3 regions of the Hydrogenophaga sp. PML113 genome follow, and region 2 is predicted to be linked to each of the others. Evidence: predicted binding sites of a transcription regulator. Region 2 holds the regulator's gene; each other region holds the start of a gene.
The links. The regulator FNR, encoded in region 2, switches genes on or off when oxygen is low (the NO sensors DNR and NnrR bind a similar motif). The targets are predictions, from matches to a motif close to TTGATNNNNATCAA.
Positions count from the first base shown of each region.

Region 1: the regulator FNR is predicted to act here: its motif matches at 1,982-1,995, upstream of BHU06_RS12115 (TraR/DksA family transcriptional regulator).
Region 3: the regulator FNR is predicted to act here: its motif matches at 1,994-2,007, upstream of BHU06_RS17970 (PAS domain-containing methyl-accepting chemotaxis protein).

Region 1 covers NZ_MIYM01000005.1:246,072-249,337, forward strand. Annotated here, with positions in the region: gene BHU06_RS12105 (IclR family transcriptional regulator) at 1-444, opposite strand, end outside; gene BHU06_RS12110 (fumarylacetoacetate hydrolase family protein) at 528-1,541, shown strand; gene BHU06_RS12115 (TraR/DksA family transcriptional regulator) at 1,572-1,931, opposite strand; gene BHU06_RS12120 (enoyl-CoA hydratase/isomerase family protein) at 2,041-2,883, shown strand; gene BHU06_RS12125 (PhaM family polyhydroxyalkanoate granule multifunctional regulatory protein) at 2,913-3,266, shown strand, end outside.
Region 2 covers NZ_MIYM01000007.1:89,133-92,398, reverse strand. Annotated here, with positions in the region: gene hemN (oxygen-independent coproporphyrinogen III oxidase) at 1-1,138, opposite strand, end outside; gene fnr (fumarate/nitrate reduction transcriptional regulator Fnr) at 1,254-1,973, shown strand; gene BHU06_RS14710 (hypothetical protein) at 1,951-2,199, opposite strand; gene BHU06_RS14705 (hypothetical protein) at 2,201-2,491, opposite strand; gene ccoG (cytochrome c oxidase accessory protein CcoG) at 2,511-3,266, opposite strand, start outside.
Region 3 covers NZ_MIYM01000010.1:68,851-72,116, reverse strand. Annotated here, with positions in the region: gene BHU06_RS17975 (DUF2306 domain-containing protein) at 1-43, opposite strand, end outside; gene BHU06_RS17970 (PAS domain-containing methyl-accepting chemotaxis protein) at 292-1,875, opposite strand; gene BHU06_RS17965 (DUF411 domain-containing protein) at 2,055-2,531, opposite strand; gene BHU06_RS17960 (hypothetical protein) at 2,627-2,905, opposite strand; gene BHU06_RS17955 (glycerophosphodiester phosphodiesterase) at 2,911-3,266, opposite strand, start outside.

The DNA of each region.
Region 1 (3,266 bases), on a different contig from region 2:
GCGCAGCGCCACGGGCACGGCCTGGGGCGCCTCGGTCCAGTGCACCATGGTGGGCCCCTGGTTGCCCCAGACGGCGATGGCCAGGGTGTGACCGGTGAGCGGCAGCAGGGCGTCGATGCGCTCGCGCGCCAGGCGCACGGCGTCGATGCGCGACAGGCTGGCCAGGCCCAGGCGCAGCGCGGCCGGTCCCAGGTCGTAGCGGGTGCTGGCGCTGTCCTGCGTGACCAGGCCCAGGCGCTGGAAGCTCACCAGGTAGCGGTGGGCCTTGGCCGCGCTCATGCCGGCGGCGGCGGCCAGGTCGCGCAGCATCAGTGCGCCGCTGGCCCTCGACAGGGCGTTCAACAATTCAAAGCCGACCTCGACCGATTGGATGCCCGCGCGCTGGGGTTCGCTGTCGTCGCTCTCGTTGGCGGGGCTTTGGTCTAGAATCTCGCTCTTACGCATAGGTTAATCGATTTCACTATCCGTAATTATCGCCCCAAAGCCCCTGGGGCACCCATCCACTCAGAAGGCAGCAGGAGATACGCATGAAACTCGCCACCTACAAGGACGGCTCGCGCGACGGACAACTGGTGGTGGTCTCGCGTGACCTGAGCACGGCCCATTATGCGACCGGCATCGCGAACACCCTGCAGCAGGCCCTGGACGACTGGAACTTCATCAGCCCCCAGCTGCAGGACCTGTACGTGACCCTGAACCAGGGCAAGGCGCGCCACGCCTTCCCCTTCGACCCGGCCATGTGCATGGCGCCGCTGCCGCGCGCCTACCAGTGGGCCGACGGCTCGGCTTACCTGAACCACGTGGAGCTGGTGCGCGCCGCGCGCAACTCCGAGGTGCCGGCCAGCTTCTACGAAGACCCGCTGATGTACCAGGGCGGCAGCGACGACTTCATCGGCCCGATGGACGACGTGGTGGTGCCCAGCGAGGACTACGGCATCGACTTCGAGGCCGAGATCACCGTCATCACCGGCGACGTGCCCATGTGCGCGACGCCCGAGCAGGCGCTCGAGGGCATCCGCCTGGTGATGCTGGCCAACGACGTTTCATTGCGCAACCTGATTCCCGCCGAACTGGCCAAGGGCTTCGGCTTCTTCCAGAGCAAGCCCGCCACCGCCTTCAGCCCCGTGGCCGTGACGCCCGACGAGCTGGGCGACGCCTGGCAGGGCGGGCGCCTGCACCTCACGCTGCAGAGCACCTGGAACGGCCGCAAGGTCGGCATGTGCGAGGCCGGCCCCGAGATGACCTTCCACTTCGGCCAGCTCATCGCCCACATCGGCAAGACGCGCAACGTGCGCGCGGGCTCCATCGTGGGCAGCGGCACGGTGAGCAACAAGGGTGTGGAAGTCGACGGCCGCAAGGACTGGCCCAAGGGCTACAGCTGCATCGCCGAGAAGCGCGCGATCGAGACCATCCTCGACGGCAAGCCCTCCACCGCCTTCATGAAGTACGGCGACACCATCCGCATCGAGATGAAGGGCAAGGACGGCCAGTCCATCTTCGGCGCGATCGACCAGAAGATCGCGCCGCTGACCAAGGCCTGAACCCGGCCCCGGGGCGCGGACCGCGCCCGATCAGCGCTCGGCCCGCGCCTGGCAGTCCAGGCAGCGGTCGGCCGTGGGCTGCGCGTGCAGGCGCGCGGCGGGTATCTGCGCGCCGCAGTCCACGCACAGGCCATAGCTGCCGTCGGCGATGCGCGCGAGCGCGGCGTCGATGGCGGCCAGTTCGCCCGCTTCACGCTCACCCAGCACCGAGCCGAGGTCGAAGGCCGGGTCCGCGACGGCGTCGTTGTCGTCGGCCGCCTGGGCGCGCTTGTCGGCGGCCACTTCGGCGCGGCTGCGGGCACCGCCCCGCTGGGCGTACAGGCGCTCCAGCAGCGCCTGGCGCGCGGCACGCAACTGGATCTCGAAGGTGTCGGAAATGAACGTGCTCATGGGGGCCTCCTGCGTGGCTTCCATCTTGGGCCCGGCCGGCGCCGTGGCGCTTGATGCAGGTCAAGCACAATCGATCGGTCCAAGAGCAAACGACCATCAGGAGACCACCATGAGCCCGACCATCGACTACAGCCGCTACCAGACCCTGGAGATCAGCCGCCGTGGCCCGCTGGTGAACGGCACGCCCAGCGTGCTCGACATCCGCATGCGCGCCGATGGCCCCGGCGGCAACGGCAAGCTGCCCACCGCCGGCCACGAAGGCCACTGGGAGCTGAGCGAGATCTGGCGCGACGTGGGCCGCGACGACAGCGTGCGCGCCGCCGTGCTGCGCGGCAGCGGCATGGGCTTTTCCGGTGGCGGCGACCTGGCCCTGGTGCAGGACATGGCCACCGACTTCGAGGTGCGCTCGCGCGTCTGGAAGGAGGCGCGCGACCTGGTCTACAACGTCATCAACTGCGACAAGCCCATCGTCAGCGCCATGCACGGCCCGGCCGTGGGCGCGGGCCTGGTGGCCGGCCTGCTGGCCGACATCTCCATCGCCGCGCGCAGCGCCAAGATCGTCGACGGCCACACGCGCCTGGGCGTGGCGGCGGGCGACCACGCGGCCATCGTCTGGCCGCTGCTGTGCGGCATGGCCAAGGCCAAGTACTACCTCATGCTGTGTGACGCCGTGAGCGGCGAAGAGGCCGAGCGCATCGGCCTGGTCTCGCTGGTGGTGGACGACGACCAGCTGCTCGACAAGGCCTACGAGGTGGCCGACCGCCTGGCCGGCGGCAGCGCCAGCGCGATCCGCTGGACCAAGTACTCGCTCAACAACTGGCTGCGCCAGGCGGGCCCGAGTTTCGACACCTCGCTCGCGCTGGAATTCATGGGTTTTGCCGGGCCCGACGTGCGCGAAGGTGTGGCATCCTTGCGCGAGCGCCGCGCGCCGCGCTACGGCGTCGACGGCTGATCCCCGGTCCTTCCATCGAGGAGTTCGCCATGAGCGATGCGTCCGCCAGCGGCTTCGGCAAGTTCGTGCCGGGTTTCGATTTCCTGCAGAACCTGGCCACGCAGGCCGCCGGCGGCATCGCCCAGGGCATCGGGCAGAACATCCCGCAGCTGCCCAACCTCAGCCACTGGGTGGCGCCCACCTTCAACGTCGAGGAACTCGAGAAGCGCATCGAGGAGCTCAAGGCCGTGCACTACTGGCTGGACCAGAACGCCAAGGCCCTGGGCGCCACCATCCAGGCGCTGGAGGTGCAGAAGATGACGCTGTCCACGCTGAAGTCCATGAACTTCAGCATGGGCGACGTGGCCAACGCGCTCAAGCTCAAGACGGCCGAGGTCGCCGCC
Region 2 (3,266 bases):
CACGGCGCAGCACGTCGTCGCGCGTGAGCGCCAGGCCACGCACGATGGGCAGGCGGCCCTGGTCGAGCAGGTCCACGTACTCGTCCAGGGTCTTGGCGTTCTGGCTGTAGGTGGCGCCCACCCGGCCGATGGCCGACACACCGAGCGCGATGAGGTCGCAATCGGGCTGGGTGCTGTAGCCCTGGAAGTTGCGGTGCAGCCGGCCCTGGCGCTTGGCCACGGCCAGGGCGTCGTCGGGAAGGGCGAAGTGGTCCATGCCGACGTAAACGTAGCCCGCCGCGCGCAGGATGTCCAGCGAGGCCGATAGCATGGCCAGCTTGTCGGCCGCGCCCGGCAACTCGGCCGCCACGATGCGCCGCTGCGGCTTGAAGCGCGCCGGCAGGTGCGCGTAGGCGTACAGCGCCACGCGGTCCGGCCGCAGGGCCTGCAGCTGCGCCAGCGTGCGCCGGAAGGACTCGGGCGTCTGCAGCGGCAGACCGTAGATCAGGTCCACGTTGACCGACTCGAAGCCGATCTGCCGCGCCGCGTCGACCAGCGCGAACACCTGCTCGGCCGGCTGCACGCGGTGCACGGCCTTCTGTACGGCGGGATCGAAGTCCTGCACACCGAAGCTCAGGCGGTTGAAGCCCAGGCGGTGCAGCGCGCGCAGGCGTTCGGCGCTCACGGTGCGCGGGTCCACCTCGATGGAGTACTCGCCGCCCGGCGCGAGCGCGAAGTGGCGCCGCAGCATGGCCATCAGGTCTTCCAGCTCGGCATCGCTCAGGAAGGTGGGCGTGCCGCCCCCCAGGTGCAGCTGGGACACCGACTGGCCCGCGCCCAGGTGCTCGATCTGCAGGTCCAGCTCGCGCGAGAGGTGGCGCAGGTACTCGGCGCCGCGCGAATGGTGTTTTGTAATAACTTTGTTGCAAGCGCAGTAGTAGCACACCGATTCGCAGAACGGGATGTGCACATACAGCGACAGGGGCAGCGCCATCGACCCGGCCCGCCGCTGTCCCAGCGCCAGACGGTAGTCCTGCTCGGTGAAGGCCTCCACGAAGCGGTCGGCCGTGGGATAGGAGGTATAGCGCGGCCCCGGAACGTCGAAGCGACGCAGCAGTTCATCGGGGATCACATGGCTCACGGCGGGTCCTTCTGGCATGGCCCCACTGTGCCGGCTGGCGGGCCCAGACGCCTTGATCCTGGTCAAGCGGCTCTGTGATCCCGAACCCAAAGGGGTATGCTCGCTCCCTGTCATGCACTCAGGAACGACGCACATGGACGCGCAACGCATCAAAGTGGCGTGCTCAAGCTGCAACCTTCGCGAACTCTGCCTGCCCATGGGCCTGAGCGCAGAGGAAATGGGCCAGCTCGACACACTGATTTCCTCCCGCAAGCGCGTCAAGCGCGGCGAAGCCCTGTTCTCCGTCGGCGATCGCTTCACCTCGCTCTACGCCGTGCGCTCGGGCTTCTTCAAGACCTGCGTGACCACCGCCGACGGGCGCGACCAGGTCACGGGTTTCCAGATGGCGGGCGAGATCATCGGCCTGGACGGCATCGTGAGCGACCACCATGCCTGCGACGCGGTGGCGCTGGAAGACGCCGAGGTCTGCGTGATGCCCTTCAACCAGGTCGAAGAGCTGTCGCGCCAGTTCACCCCGCTGCAACACCACGTGCACCGCATCATGAGCCGCGAGATCGTGCGCGACCACAGCGTGATGCTGCTGCTGGGCAGCATGCGCGCCGAGGAGCGGCTGGCGGCCTTCCTGCTCAACCTGGTGCAGCGCCTGCAGGCGCGTGGCTTCTCGCCGTCCGAGTTCAACCTGCGCATGACGCGCGAGGAGATCGGCAGCTACCTGGGCATGAAGTTGGAGACGGTGAGCCGCACCTTCTCCAAGTTCGTCGACGACGGCATCATCGACGTCAAGCAGCGCTACGTGCACATCAAGGACACCGAGGCGCTGCGGCGCATCGTCAATCCGCAGACCTGCTCCTGAGCGCTTCCTGCGGCGGCAAGGCCAGCCACAGGCTCAGGCTGCAGGCGACGGCCGTCACCGCCCAGAACACGAAGAAGGCCACCGTGTAGACGGCGGGGCGCGACCAGTCGAGCGCGACGCCCTGCCAGTGCAACTCGCCCGGGTCCACCACCGCGAACACCAGCATCTCCAACACGCCGGCCATCAGGAATGACGGCCAGCCCACCCACATCCAGCGGCGGCCCATGTCAGTGGCCACCCTCGCGGACCACGGGCGAGGCCGCGTGGTTGCGCGCCTGGTGCGCGGGCTGCAGGCCGATCAGCGCCTCGTCGCGCTGCGGGCCCTGCAGGCGGCGTGCCTGCTCCAGTGTGGCCTGGTAGGCGGCCTTGTCGAGCACCGGGTCGGCGCCCTCGATGGCGATGACGGCGGTGCCGATGGCCGCCACCACCACCACCAGCGGCCCGCCCACCACCAGCCACATGGGGCCCACGCGCCACCAGGGCTCGGGCGCGTCGGTGCTCATCGGATCGGGGTTCATGGGGTCTCCTGCGAAAGCGTCATCGGGGAACGAGGAAGGTGCTCTTCTCACGCACCCGCACGCGCTCGTCCTGGGCGGCGCGCACTTCGAACTGGATGGGGTGCGAGCCGCTCGCGGCCACCCCGGGCGGCACCTGGACCCGCGCGGCGACGGCGCGCACCTCGGCGGGCGCCACCTCCACACGATCGCCAGACGCCAGGGCGATGCCCGGCAGGCCCTCCACGCGCAGTTCGTAGGTCTGCGCCACCTCGGTGGCATTCATGATCTGCAGCCGGTAGACGTTCTCGACGCGGCCTTGCTCCACCTCGCGCGCCAGCGCGCCGCGGTCGCGGATCACGTCCACCTTGAGCGGCGTGCGCAGCCAGAGGCTGCCCAGCACCGCCAGCGACACCGCCAGCAACACGCCGCTGTAGACCAGCACGCGCGGGCGCAGGGCGCGGCGCAGCATCTGCGCGCGGTTCCAGCCCTTGGCGACACCGTTCTGCGTGGCAAAGCGGATCAGGCCACGCGGGTAGCCCACCTTGTCCATCACCTCATCGCACACGTCCACGCAGGCGGCGCAGCTGATGCACTCGTACTGCAGGCCTTTTCGGATGTCGATGCCGGTGGGGCAGACCTGCACGCACAGGGTGCAATCCACGCAACTGCCCAGACCAAGGGCCTTGGGGTCGGCCTTGCGGCTGCGCGCGCCACGCGGCTCGCCGCGCCCCTCGTCGTAAGTGACGATCATCGTGTCCCGGTCGAACATGGCGCTCTGGAAGCGCGCGTAGGGGCA
Region 3 (3,266 bases), on a different contig from region 2:
GCGCGGCGCTGAGGTGGATGGCGATGACGGGGGTGAGCTGCATGGCGGTCTCCGGTGGGCGGGGGAGACCGCACTGTCGGCCGCCGGCCCCGCGTGCGCCACGGGGCTGAGACGAAACGGCGCGGGTGCGCCGTGAAACGCCGCCGCAGCGGCGCGAAATGCCCGCGCGAGGGAGCCCGCGCGAGGCGGTCAGCGCAAGAGGCTCGCGCGCGAGGCCGGGTCGGGAAGGCCGGGTCGAGAAGGGCGGGGCGAGAAGGGCGGGGCGAGTGGGGGGCGCCGGCCGCCCGGCCCTCAGTCCGCGGCGCTGCCGCGCGGCTGCAGGCGAAACACCTGCACCGCCTGGTGCATGACCTCCGCCTGCGACTGCAGCGAACTCGCGGCCGCGGCGAGCTGCTCCACCATGGCGGCGTTCTGCTGCGTCACCGAGTCGAGCTGGCCCACGGCTTGGTTGATCTGCGCGATGCCGCTGGATTGCTCGCGCGTGGCGTGCGTGATGTCGCCGATGAGCGCGTTGACCTGCTCCACCGCGCCCACCACCTGGGTCATGGTCTGGCCGGTGCCGTGCACCAGTTCGCTGCCGCGGCGCACCTGGTCGGCCGAGTCCTCGATCAGGGCCTTGATTTCCTTGGCCGCGTCCAGCGTGCGCTGCGCGAGGTGGCGCACCTCGCCGGCCACCACGGCGAAGCCGCGGCCCTGTTCGCCAGCGCGCGCGGCCTCCACCGCCGCGTTGAGCGCCAGGATGTTGGTCTGGAACGAGATGCCGTCGATGACCTGGATGATCTCGCCGATGCGCGCCGAGCCGCGGCTGATCTCGCCCATGGTGGTGACCACCTGCGACATGGCGCTGTTGCCTTCGCGCGCCACCGCGGCCGCGCGCTGCGCGAGCTGGGCCGCCTCCTGCGCGGTGCTGGCGCTCTGGGCCACGGTGCTGTTCATCTGTTCCATGGATGCGGCCGTCTGCTGCAGGTTGCCGGCCTGCGCCTCGGTGCGAGAGGACAGGTCGTGGTTGCCGCTGGAGATCTGGTGGCTGGCGACCTGCACGCCCTCGATTTCGTGGCGCACGTCGGCCACCACCGCCTGCAGGTTCACGTTGAGCTGGTTCAGCGCCACGGCGAGGTCGCCGAACTCGGCCGGGCCGCGCAGGGCCAGGCGCGAGGTGAGGTCGCCCGCGGCCATGGTGTTGGCGAAGCGAACGGCCTGCGCCAGCGGCTGCACGGTCTGGCGCCGCAGCGCCCAGGCGGCGAACAGGGCGACCGCCAGCAGGGGCAGGGCCATGGCCAGGTGGGCCGCCAGGCCCAGGCGGGCGCCGATCTCGCCGACCAGCACGCCGGCCGCGGCCAGCGCCACACAGACACCGCCGATGGCGCGGCCCAGGCTGGGCCGCAGCGCGCGCCTCAGCAGGCCGGACAGGCCTTTCTGCACCACCTGGCCGCGCCGCAGGCTCAATCGGTCCTGGCCCTGGTCGCGCTCGGCGCGCAGGCGGGCGTACAGGGCCTCGGCCGCCTGCACCTGCTCGCGCGTGGGCTTGGTGCGCACGGACATGTAGCCCACGGTGCGGCCGTCCTGCACCACGGGGGTGGCGTTGGCCATCACCCAGTAGTGGTCGCCGTTCTTGCGCCGGTTTTTCACCGGCGCCGACCAGGGCTGGCCCGAGCGCAGCGTCTCCCACATGTCGCGAAAGGCCTCGGGGGGCATGTCGGGGTGCCGCACGATGTTGTGCGGCTGGCCCATCAGCTCCTCGCGGCTGAAACCGCTGACCGCGACAAACGCCGGGTTGCAGTAGGTGATGTGGCTCTGCAGATCGGTGGTGGAGACCAGGGTGACGCCATCGGGGATGACGTATTCCTGTTGGGAGACGGGCAGGTTGGCGCGCATGAGATGGTGGTTGGGGAGGGGCGGCGCTGTGATCGGCCGCTTCACCCATGCGCTATCGGCATTACCTCGCCGATATGTAGTACCGCCTCAGGGCCCGGTGCGTTTTCCGGCGCCGGGTTTGACCCAGATCAAATCCTCTTGGCGTCGGGCGGCCAGGGGGTGGACGCCCCTGCGGGCGTTCAGGTGCGCTTGAAATAGGACTGGTAGATCCGCGCCGTCCCATCGCGCTGCACCAGCAGCACGTCGTAGGGGTCCTGGCGGCCGCCGTAGTCGGGGCCGTCCATGCCCGGGCTGCCCACCGGCATGCCGGGCACGGCCAGGCCCAGGGCCTGGGGCTTGTCGGCCAGCAGGCGGCGGATTTCGCGTGCGTTCACATGGCCTTCGACGACATAGCCGCCGATGAGGGCGGTGTGGCAGGAGCCGTAGCGTTCGGGCAGGCCCAGGCGGCGGCGCACGGCGGTGTTGCCGCTGTCGTAGACCTGCACGGTGAAGCCGTCGGCCTGCAGGTAGCTCACCCAGTCCTTGCAGCAGCCGCAGTTGGGGTCTTTCCAGACCTGCAGCGGGGGCAGGGGGGACTTGGCCTGGGCCAGGGCCCCGATGGGCAGGGCCAGGGCGGCGCTGGCCAACAGCAGTTGTCGACGGTTCGTGGCGGGCATGGTGTTGGTTCTTTCGGCTGTCCGGGGTGGCGCTGCGCGTGTGCGCAGCGCGCGGGAATGAGCCGCGGGGCGGGCGGGAAGTTCCCTGGCGCGGCTCAGGCGTTCGCCAGCTGCGCCTGGGCCTTGTCGATCCAGTACTGCAGGCTGTCGTGCAGCTCGTGCGAGCTGAACGAGCAGCTTTCGCCGTCGAACAGCGCGCTGGATTCGAGACGGTCCAGCAGATTGCCCAGCACCTCGGCGAAACGCGGTGGCAGGGCGGCGAGCAGGTCGTGCTGCGCGCGCAGGCGCTCGCTGGCCTGGGCGGGCGAGAGCGAGCCCTCGCGCAGGCCGGCAAGGGCATCGGCCACGGGTTGGAGCAGGGTAGGGGGGCGCATGGCGCTCAATTCTGCCGCGCCACCAAGGGCGCCACCGGCGGCGGCAGGGTCATGCCGCGCCGCTCCATCACGGCCCGCAGGCGGTCGGGGTGATCGGTGATGAGGCCGTCGACGCCCCAGTCGATCAGGCGCTCCATGTCGGGCACCTCGTTCACGGTCCAGGGGATCACGCGCAGGCCTTCCTCGCGCGCGCGCTCGACCAGCGTGCGGTTGAGGTCGTGGAAATGGGGCGACCACAAGCGCGCACCGGCGGCGGCGAGCAGCGCCGGTGCGTCCTTGAAGTCGGCCTCGCGCAGGCCGGCGCTCCAGGTGCCGCTGTGCAGGGTGTTGAAGCGGGGCCGCTGCGCGCTCAGGAAGGCCA